Regions from separate parts of the Eleftheria terrae genome, predicted to be linked through region 1. Evidence: predicted binding sites of a transcription regulator. Region 1 holds the regulator's gene; the other holds the start of a gene.
The links. The regulator FNR, encoded in region 1, switches genes on or off when oxygen is low (the NO sensors DNR and NnrR bind a similar motif). The targets are predictions, from matches to a motif close to TTGATNNNNATCAA.
Positions count from the first base shown of each region.

Region 2: a site for FNR is predicted at 3,884-3,897, ahead of N7L95_RS03090 (ribonucleotide reductase subunit alpha). Genes of this name have one in related genera too.

Region 1 is NZ_CP106951.1:5,407,462-5,412,620, forward strand. It holds gene ccoP (cytochrome-c oxidase, cbb3-type subunit III) at 1-672, shown strand, start outside; gene ccoG (cytochrome c oxidase accessory protein CcoG) at 689-2,161, shown strand; gene N7L95_RS24260 (FixH family protein) at 2,184-2,483, shown strand; gene N7L95_RS24265 (hypothetical protein) at 2,507-2,797, shown strand; gene fnr (fumarate/nitrate reduction transcriptional regulator Fnr) at 3,069-3,935, opposite strand; gene hemN (oxygen-independent coproporphyrinogen III oxidase) at 4,039-5,159, shown strand, end outside.
Region 2 is NZ_CP106951.1:643,618-648,776, reverse strand. It holds gene N7L95_RS03105 (TMEM165/GDT1 family protein) at 164-739, opposite strand; yybP-ykoY riboswitch at 740-942, opposite strand; gene N7L95_RS03100 (LLM class flavin-dependent oxidoreductase) at 1,053-2,039, shown strand; gene N7L95_RS03095 (response regulator) at 2,088-3,719, opposite strand; gene N7L95_RS03090 (ribonucleotide reductase subunit alpha) at 3,961-4,365, shown strand; gene hppD (4-hydroxyphenylpyruvate dioxygenase) at 4,892-5,159, opposite strand, start outside.

The DNA of each region.
Region 1 (5,159 bases):
GGCACCCAGGGCTGGTCGCAGGAGGCCCAGTACCGCGCCGAGGTGGAGCAGGCCCGGCAGGAACTGGCGCCGCTGTACGCCCGCTTCGAGAACCAGGGGGCACCGCAGCTCGCCTCCGACAGCCAGGCCATGGGCATCGGCGAGCGGCTGTTCGTGAACAACTGCTCCCAGTGCCACGGCTCCGATGCGCGCGGCAGCAAGGGCTTCCCCAACCTGACCGACGGTGACTGGCTCTACGGTGGCTCGCACGAGCAGATCATGGAGACCATCGCCAAGGGCCGCCACGGCACCATGCCGCCGATGGCCGCTGCAGTGGGCAATGGCGAGGAAGTTCGCCAGCTGGCCAACTATGTGCTGAGCCTGTCGGGCAGCCCGCACAACTCGGTGGCCGCCCAGCTGGGCCGCTCCAAGTTCGGCGCCTGTGCCGCCTGCCACGGCATGGACGGGCGCGGCAACCAGGCCCTGGGCGCGCCCAACCTGACCGACCGCGTCTGGCTGCACGGCTGGGGCGAGCAGGCCATCGTCAACATGATCAACAACGGCAAGGCCAACCAGATGCCGGCGCACGGCGACAAGCTGACGCCCACGCAGATCCGCGTGCTGGCGGCTTATGTCTGGGGCCTGTCGCACCCGGCGGGCACGGTGGCCGCGGCGACTGCAGCGGCGAAGTAAGGCAAGAAGGAGGCCGGTGGTGAGCAGTTCGAACAGGCAGCGTGTCATCCCCATCCGGGCGGTGCCCGCCGCACCGGCGGAGCCGGCCGTCGGCCAAGTCGTGTCGCTGTACGAGAAGCAGCAGAAGATCTACCCGCGCTCGGTCACCGGTTGGTTCATGAACTGGCGCTGGGCGCTGGTGTGGTTCACCCAGCTGCTGTTCTACGGCCTGCCCTGGCTGCCGTGGAACGGCCGCCAGGCGGTGTTGTTCGATCTCGCGACCCGGCGCTTCTACATCTTCGACCTGGTGCTGTACCCGCAGGACTTCATCTACCTGACGGCGCTGCTCGTCATCTCGGCGCTCGGCCTGTTCTTCTTCACTGCCGTCGCCGGCCGCCTCTGGTGCGGCTATGCCTGCCCGCAGACGGTGTACACCGAGATCTTCCTGTGGGTGGAGCGCCGCATCGAAGGCGACCGCACTGCCCGCATGCGGCTGGACGCCGCTGGCTGGAGCTGGAACAAGCTGTGGCGCAAGACCGCCAAGCAGGCCGCGTGGATCGCCATCGGCCTGTGGACCGGCTTCAGCTTCGTCGGCTACTTCACCCCGATCCGCACCTTGGCGCAAGAGGCGCTGACGCTGGGCTTCGGCCCCTGGGAGTGGTTCTGGGTGCTGTTCTACGGCTTTGCCACCTACGGCAATGCCGGCTACCTGCGCGAGCAGGTCTGCAAATACATGTGTCCCTACGCGCGCTTCCAGAGCGCGATGTTCGACAAGGACACCATGGTCATCACCTATGACGCTCGCCGCGGTGAAGCGCGGGGCTCGCGTTCGCGCAAGGCCGACCCCAAGGCGCTGGGCCTTGGCGATTGCGTCGATTGCACCTTGTGCGTGCAGGTCTGCCCGACCGGCATCGACATCCGCGAAGGCCTGCAGTACGAGTGCATCGGCTGCGCGGCCTGCATCGACGTGTGCAACGGCGTGATGGACAAGATGGGCTATCCCCGCGGGCTGATCCGCTACTCCACCGAGAACGGCATCGCCGGGCAACTGAGCCGGGCGCAGATGTTCAAGCGGGTGCTGCGGCCGCGCGTGCTGGTGTACGGGGCCATCCTGCTGGCGGTGTCGATCGCCTTCGTGGTGAGCCTGGCCTGGCGCGCCCCCTTCAAGGTCGACGTGATCCGCGACCGCGGCGCGTTGGCCCGGCTGGTGGAAGACGGCAAGGTGGAGAATGTCTACCGGCTGCAGATCATGAACGGCACCGAGTTCAGCCAGCGCTACCGCGTCTCGGTCGACGGGCTGCCGGGCCTGCAGGTGGCCTCCGAGCCGGTCGTCGAGATCGGCGCGGCCGAGGCCCGCTGGCTGGCCGTGCGGGTTCAATTGCCGGCCGAGGCGGCGCTGCCGCTGCAGGGCCGCTCGAGCCCGATCCGCTTCGTCATCGAGCGGGCGGCCGAGGCGGCGCAAGCCGCCCGCACGGTCGAGGAAAAGTCAACGTTTCTGGTGCCGCGCTGAGCGTGCGCCGAGGAGGATACGCATGAGTTCGACAACAAGCACTGCCCCGCGGGCCGGCTGGTGGCGCGAGCCGATGATGTGGCTGGTGGTCGGTGGCCCGGCCGCCGTGGTGGTGGCCGGTGTGGCCACCTTCGTCATCGCGGCGCAGCGGCCGGACCCGGTGCTGGCCGAGGACTACTACCGCCGTGGCATCGAGATCAACCAGACGCTGCGGTCCTCGGCCGGCGGCCCGGCCTCGCATGAAGCGGTGCCCGAGGGCCTGCGCCCCGCACTGCAGGCCCGCAACCATGCGGCCACGCCGGTAGCGGCACCGCAACCCTGAGCCAGCCAGCAAGGAGCGGCCCGATGAAACAGCGCTGGATGTGGATCGCCTGGCCCGCCTTCCTGGTCGCCGGCGGCATTGAAATGCTGGTGTTCGCGATGGTCGACCCGCAGGACCTGCACTGGTTCGGCGACGGCCCCATCGAGCTCTCGCGCTCGGCCATCTACACCGTGGCCTTTTTCGTGTTTTGGGGCGCGGCGGCCTTGTCGAGTGCGCTCACCTGCCTGTTGTCGCGCTCACCGTTCGAGGTGAACCGCTGCCCCCTGCCGCTGGACGGCCGTCCGGCCGCCTGCCCACGCCCCCCGGGTCGTTGACCCGCGCCGCACCCCGCGCGGCCCACGCGGGCGCAGCGGCCGCGCTTTGCATGGCGCGAGGCGCGGTGGCCGCGGAAATGGATGGCCGAAGCGAGGGTAGAGAGGCGGGGAGGAGGCCGAGGAAATGGCCGAGGGAGTGGCCAAGGGAGTAGTGGCCAAGGCCGTGGCGGAGGAAATGGCAGAGCAGGGCGCCCGCGTCCTGTCGCCAGCCGGGCGTGCCGGCCCGGCCCGGGAAGCCGCCCGCCGCCTGCGGCGGGTGCTGCAGCCGCCCTCAGCAGGGCCCGCTGTGGCTCAGCAGGGCCCGCAGGCCTTCCAGCTTCAGGATGCGGATGTGGCGCTGCTTGACTTCCAGCACGCCGTCGTCCTGGAACTTCGAGAAGGTGCGGCTGACCGTCTCCAGCTTCAGGCCCAGGTAGCTGCCGATCTCCTCGCGCGTCATGCGCAGCACCAGCTGGGAAGGCGAGAAGCCGCGCGCTTCCAGCCGCTGTGTGAGGTTCAGCAGGAAGGCCGCCAGGCGCTCCTCGGCTCGCATGCTGCCCAGCAGCAGCATCACGCCGTGGTCGCGCACGATCTCCCGGCTCATGATCTTGTGGAAGGAGTGCTGCAGCTCGGTGAACTCGCGCGACAGCGTTTCCAGCTGGGAGTAGGGAATCAGGCAGACCTGCGAGTCCTCCAGCGCAATGGCGTCGCAGGTGTGGCGGTCATGGCTGATGGCTTCCAGGCCAAGCAGCTCGCCCGCCATCTGGAAGCCGGTGACTTGGTCCCGGCCGTCCTCGGACGACACGGTGGTCTTGAAAAAGCCGGTACGCACCGCGAACAGCGACTGGAAGGGGTCGCCTGCACGGAATAGCGCATCACCGCGCTTGACGCTGCGCCGGCTGGCGATCAGCGTGTCAAGCCGGTCCAGTTCCGGGCGGGTGAGGCCGACCGGCAGGCAGAGCTCGCGCAGGTTACAGCTCGAGCAGGCCACCTTCAGTTCGTGCAGCTTGGTCACGCTGCGCGACGGGGGTTGGCCACCGGCGGGCGCTGGCCGGCCGTTGCAGCTGCCGCCGGTGTCGGCGGTGCTGCGGGAAGCGGGGCCGGCGGACCGGGCGTCGGGGGTGGCAGGGGCGCCGGGGGAGACGGATTTGTCGAGCAGCATGATGGTCCTCAAGCAATGTGCCGATTGTTCCTGGGTGGCTGCCACCGCCGCTTGAGCCAGATCAAGGCCCGGGGCAACGGCTTTCGGCACAGTGGCTGGCATGGATACCGCTGCCGCCCCCCTCTCGGCCGAGATGCTGGCTCGTTTTGACGTTGCCGGTCCTCGCTACACCTCTTATCCGACCGCCGACCGCTTCGTCGAAGCCTTCACGCCGCTGCAGTACCGCCAGGCATTGGAGCAGCGCAGCGGCGGCGTGGGTGCCGCTGGCGGAGCGCACGCACCGCTGTCAATTTATGTGCATGTGCCCTTCTGCGAGTCGGTGTGCTACTACTGCGCCTGCAACAAGGTCATCACTCGCCACCACGAGCGCGCGGCCGAATACCTGGACGCCCTCGACCGGGAAATCGCCCTGCACGCCGCCGTGCTCGGCCGTGAGCAGACGGTGTCGCAGTTGCACTTCGGCGGCGGCAGCCCCACCTTCCTCAGCGACGAGGAACTGGAGCGGCTGATGAACAGCCTGCGTTCCGCCTTCCGCTTCGCGCCTGGTGGCGAATACTCGATCGAGGTCGACCCGCGAACCGTCACGCCCGCCCGCCTGGCCCACCTGGCCCGGCTCGGCTTCACCCGGCTGAGCTTTGGCGTGCAGGACTTCGATCCCGACGTGCAAAAGGCCGTGCACCGGGTGCAGCCGCATGACAGCGTGGTGGCCCTGATGGCCGCGGCGCGCGAGATCGGTTTCGAATCGATCAATGTCGACCTGATCTATGGCCTGCCGCGGCAGACCGCTGCGTCCTTCGCCCGCACCCTGCAGCAAGTGGCGCAATTGCGGCCCGACCGCATCGCGCTGTACGCCTACGCCCACTTGCCGCAACGCTTCAAGCCGCAACGCCGCATCGCCAGCGCCGATCTGCCGGCCCCGCCGGAGAAGGTAGGCATGCTGGCGGCCGCGATCTCCACCTTCCTGGCGGCCGGTTACGCCTACATCGGCATGGACCATTTCGCGCTGCACGGCGATGGCCTGGCCGCCGCCAAGCGCCAGGGGCGGCTGCACCGCAACTTCCAGGGCTACAGCACGCAGCCGGACTGCGATCTCATCGGCCTCGGCGTGTCGGCCATCGGCCGGGTCGGCGCCACCTACAGCCAGAACGCCAAGACGCTGGACGAGTACTACGACAGCCTGCGGCAGGGGCAGTTTCCGGTCGTGCGCGGGCTTGCGCTGCA
Region 2 (5,159 bases), 690 kb from region 1:
CGGAGCAGCGGCAGGCGCCGCCGAGGCGGCCGCGCCAGGCAGGCAGCGCGGTGGGCGCCTTGCCGGCCTGGCTTCGGCATGCCTGCCTGCGGCAGCGCCGGCAGGCGTCGCCCGGCGGCGAGCGGCTGTCGCTGGCACCGGCGGGACCGGTGGCCGCAGCGGCTCAGAAGCCGAGCTGTGCGCCGGCCCCCAGCAGGGTGGCCACGCCCAGGGCCGCGAAGATCAGCGCCGCCACGGCGTGCACCGCCCGCACCGGAAGCCGGTGAGCCAGGCGGTCGCCGAGGTAGACCGCCGGCACATTGGCCAGCATCATGCCCAGGGTGGTGCCGGCCACCACCGCAGCAGTGGCTTGGTACTGGGCCGACAGTGCGATGGTGGCGATCTGGGTCTTGTCGCCCATCTCGGCCAGGAAGAAGGCGACGAAAGTGGTGCCGAACACGCCATGGCGCGCCAGCCTGGCATCGGCCTCGTCGAACTGGTCGGGCACCAGGGTCCACAAGGCCATGGCGATGAAGGACAGGCCCAAGACCCAGCGCAAGGTGCCGGGGCCGATCATGGAGGTGATCCAGGCGCCCAGCGCGCCGGCCGCCGCATGGTTGAGCAGGGTGGCGGCCAGGATGCCCAGCACGATGGGAAGGGGTCGGCGGAACTTGGCGGCCAGGATGAAGGCCAGCAACTGGGTCTTGTCGCCGATCTCTGCGAGCGCGACCACGCCGGTGGAAACGAGAAAAGCCTGCATGAACAATCCGGGGCCGGCAATGCACGATTGACCACACCGCTCCCCCGGCCCTGGCAGGAGCTGTGCAGTCAAAGGTCTCGCGAAGTCCGGAGGTTCACCAGTGAATGAATCCGTGCCACTGGCGCCATGCCCGCATGCAGGCAAGTCTGTTGACGCCAGTCCCCCTCAGTGAAGGAGGGAAGCTACTCCCCAATGACGGCCGCCAGTGTAGCCGAAAGCCCATGCTGGCATGTCGCCGTGCCGGGCGCGGGCGTGGCGCACCGCACGGTGCACCGGGCCTTGTGCCGGCCGGTGGCGACCCCACATGCCCGGGATGATTCCCTTCTCCGTGCTCGATCTGGCGCCAATCAACCAGGGCAGCGACGCCGCGCAGTCCTTTCGCAACACGCTGGCGCTGGCCCGCCATGCCGAGGCGCTCGGCTTCCAGCGCTACTGGCTGGCCGAGCACCACGGCATGCCGGGCATCGCCAGCGCAGCCACCGCGGTGCTGATCGGCCATGTGGCGGGCGGCACCTCCACGCTGCGGGTGGGGGCCGGCGGCATCATGCTGCCCAACCATGCGCCGCTGGCCATCGCCGAGCAGTTCGGCACGCTTGAGTCCTTGTATCCGGGGCGTATCGACCTGGGCCTGGGCCGCGCACCGGGCTCCGACGCGGCCACCGCCCGCGCGATGCGCCGGCACCTGGCGAGCGATGCGGACCAGTTCCCGCAGGACGTGATGGAGCTGCTCGACTATTTCGCCGGCTCGCCGCGGCAGCCGGTCCAGGCGGTGCCCGGCGCCGGCCTGCAGGTGCCGGTGTGGATCCTGGGCTCCAGCCTGTTCGGCGCGCAGCTGGCGGCGGCGCTCGGCCTGCCGTATGCCTTTGCCTCGCACTTCGCGCCGGGCCAGATGATGGCGGCGATCGAGACCTACCGCAGCCAGTTCCGGCCGTCGGCCCGGCTGGCCCGGCCGCATGTGATGCTCGGCTTCAACGTGTTCGCGGCCGACACCGACGAGGAAGCCGCCTGGCACGCGACGTCGCTGCAGCAGGCCTTCGTCAACCTGCGCAGCGGCCGGCCGACACCGCTGCCGCCGCCGGTGGCCGGCTATGCCAGCGGGCTGGACGCGCAGGCCCAGGCGCTGCTCGCGCAGGTGCTGTCCTGTTCCGCGGTGGGCGCGCCCGAAACGGTGCGCCGGCAGCTGCGCGCCTTCATCGAGCAGACCGAGGCGGACGAGCTGATGATCACCTCGCAGTTCTTCGACACCGCCGCCCGGCTGCGCTCCTACGAGATCGCGGCCGAGGTCCGCACCATGCTGTGAGGCCGGGTCCCCGCGGCCCGGTCAGCGGCCAAGTCAGCGGCAGCCGGGTCAGCGGCTGCGGGCGGCGGAAGCCATCGTGCGGGGATCTTCCGCCCGTGTCAGGTGCACCTGGGTGCCGTAGCTGCGGTAGCGGTCATGCAGGGCCTGCACCTCGGCGGCCAGCGGCTCGACCTCTTCGATCTCGTGGCGGTGCCGCTCGATGGTGTGGCCGGCCAGGTCGATGAGCTTGGCATTGAGCGTGCGCTGCGCATGCGCGAGCAAGACCTGCACCGCCTGGCGCGGCGAGCCCTCCAGCGTGTGGGACACGGCTTCCTCCGCCGCGCCGCTGATCGCGGTGTAGGCGGCCTGCAGCAGCGGCTGCAGCTCGGGGCGCTTGTGCACCGCTCGCCCCAGCAGTTCGGCCGTGGTGCGTGAGACAGCAAAGCGCCGCCCGAGGATGTCGACGTGGTGCGGCAGGTCCTCCAGCCGCACTTCCTGCAGGTCCAGCCGCGACAGCACCATCAACAGGTTGCAGGCCGCTTCGAATTCGAAGTCCGGGGCCGTCACCTCGTCGAGCAGGCGCCGCACGCTCGCCACCGCATCGGCCACCCGGCGTTGCAGCAATTGGCCGAACACCTCCAGCACGGCCTCGAAGCGGCGCAACCGCGCGCTGTGGGGCGCGCCCTCGCGGGCCTGGGACATGCTCTCGCGCGAGCGCGCCAGGCCCCGGGCGTCGGCAGCGTCGAATTGCAGGGTGCCCAGCAGCACCAGCCCCTGCAGGTCGAAGACCTTGGATTGCAGCCCCAGCCGGCTGGCCTTCTGCAGCGCCTCGGTCGCTTCCTTGGCGCTGCCGTAGTAGAAGGCCAGCAGGCCGAGCTTGACCAGCCGGGCCACCGAACCGGGGGTGAGGTCGCAGGCGCGGCGCAGGGCGGCCATGGCCTGGTCCGGCTCGCCCTGGTCGAGCAGCACGCGGCCCATGACGTCGTAGGCGTCGGCATAGCCCGGCTGCTCGCCCAGCAGGCTTTCCAGGGTGCGCCTGGCCTGCAGCGCACCACCGGCCTCGTATTGGGTGCGGGCCACCCCGAGCCGGGCCCAGGGCAGGGCGCGCACTTTCAGGATGGCTTCGAACATCTTCTGTGCCGCATGGGGCTTGCCCAGCCGCAGCCAGAGCTCCGCGCCGATGCGGGCAGCATGCACCCAGTTCGGGCCGTGCGTCTCGAAACGGGCCTGGCACAGCTCGGCAGCGGGCAGGAATCGCCCGTCCTCGACCTGAACGATGATGTCGCGCAGCGAACGCTTGCGCTGGCGGGCCTGCACCAGGCGCTCGCGCAAGGCCTGCTCGGTATGGGGCTTGATGAGGTAGGCATCGAGCGCGGCCTCGGCGGCCTCCGCCACATGGGCGTAGCCGGCCTCGCTGGAGATCATCACGACCACGGTGGACAGCGGCAGCAGGTGGGCCAGCCGCAGGTCGTCCAGCAAGTCCTGCCCGGTCATCGGCTCGCCGGGGAAGTGGTATTCGCACAGCACGATGTCGAAGTGCCGGAACTCCAGCGCCTTGCGCGCCTCCATGGCCCGGCTCGTCTGCACGACACGCGAGATACCGAAGTCCCTCAGCATGCCGGCCAGGATGCTGCGCGAGGTGGGGTTGGCGTCCACCACCAGTGCGCTGGCGTTCAGGATCTCTTCGTCGAGCAGTTGCATGCGTCGCCCCTGAAACCGCGGACCGCGGCGGTGAGTGCGCCCGGGCCGTGTACGGTCGCTTGTACCTGATGCGCGCTGCCCGGCGGGCTCGCCTCCTGGTTCGCCCAGGGCATCAGTGTGACGGATTGCGCGCCATTCCGCATGCGGGGCCGCCTGCCGGGGCCTTGCGCTGCATCAAGGCGGCACGAAGGCCGCCGGGCGAAGCTCGGCAGCATCGATACAGCCCCGAGGAAACACCACCGTGCCGTCCCATTTGTTCCAGGCCCTGCTGGAAGCCGCCCGGGCCCAGGCGGAACCGCAGCGCCTGCTGTTTGTCTTCGCCGGCTCGGAGTTGCCGGCAGGTGCCTCCGCCGAGCAGCGTGCGCGCTATGAAGCGGGCGAAGGCGGTGCACTGACGCCGCTGATGTGCGTGGACAAGCCGGCCGAGGGCCTGCACAGCTTCGCCGCGCTGGTGGAGGAAAGCCGGCAGGCCGGCCCGCCGTGGCAGGTGGTGTTCGTGGCTGCGCTGGCTGGCCGGGGCGGCCAGTCGCCGGCGGATGAGGAGGTGGAGCGCGCCTTGCGCCGCATGGTCGAGGCGGTGAACACCGGGGCGGTGGACGGACTCCTGGCGTACAACCCGCAGGGCGAGGTGCTCAGCTTTCAGTGAAGGCGGAACTCCGCTGAAGAGCGACCTGCTTGGTCACCCCAGGGTGTCAGCGGCTCACCGGGTGTTGATGATTGCCGGCTTCGTTGTCCACCGGCAGCCGGCCCGGCCATGCCGCTGCCTTCGCTTCCATGTCGGAACGCCTCCGACCATGGCGGGCGCGTGCCGCAGGCACCTGGGCCGCCGGACGCCAGCTTGCACCGCTGTCGAGGCCCCGCCGGCGCCTGCCGCCGTCGCAGCCGTGGCAGGCGGACCGCGGCCGGGAGCAACCGGCCGGCCACCTCCGCGCACTGTGGCTGCCGACTGCGGCTGCAGATGGCCGAACGCCTGACGCTGCTGCTCCCGCCCGGGACGACCCGATCGATCCAGGTGCGCGAAGGCGCGCGCACGCCCCGGCTCCATTGGCGGCCTGGCGGGAGTGCAACGCCGCCAGCCGCCGCCTGGCGCTGCAGCTGCGCTTCTCGGCCACGGACCGATAGCGCAAAGGGCGGCCGAGCCGCCCTTGTTTGGGTGAGCGATGGCAGCCGGCTCAAGCCGTCTTGATGACGCCCCGGCGCACCTGGTCGCGCTCGATCGACTCGAACAAGGCCTTGAAGTTGCCTTCGCCGAAGCCGTCGTCGCCCTTGCGCTGGATGAACTCGAAGAACACCGGGCCGAGCACTGTGTTCGAGAAGATCTGCAGCAGCAGGCGCCGGCCCTCGGGGCCGGTGGCACCGTCGAGCAGGATGCCACGGGCCTGCAGCTCCTGGGTCGGCTCGCCGTGGTTGGGCAGGCGGCCTTCCAGCATCTCGTAGTAG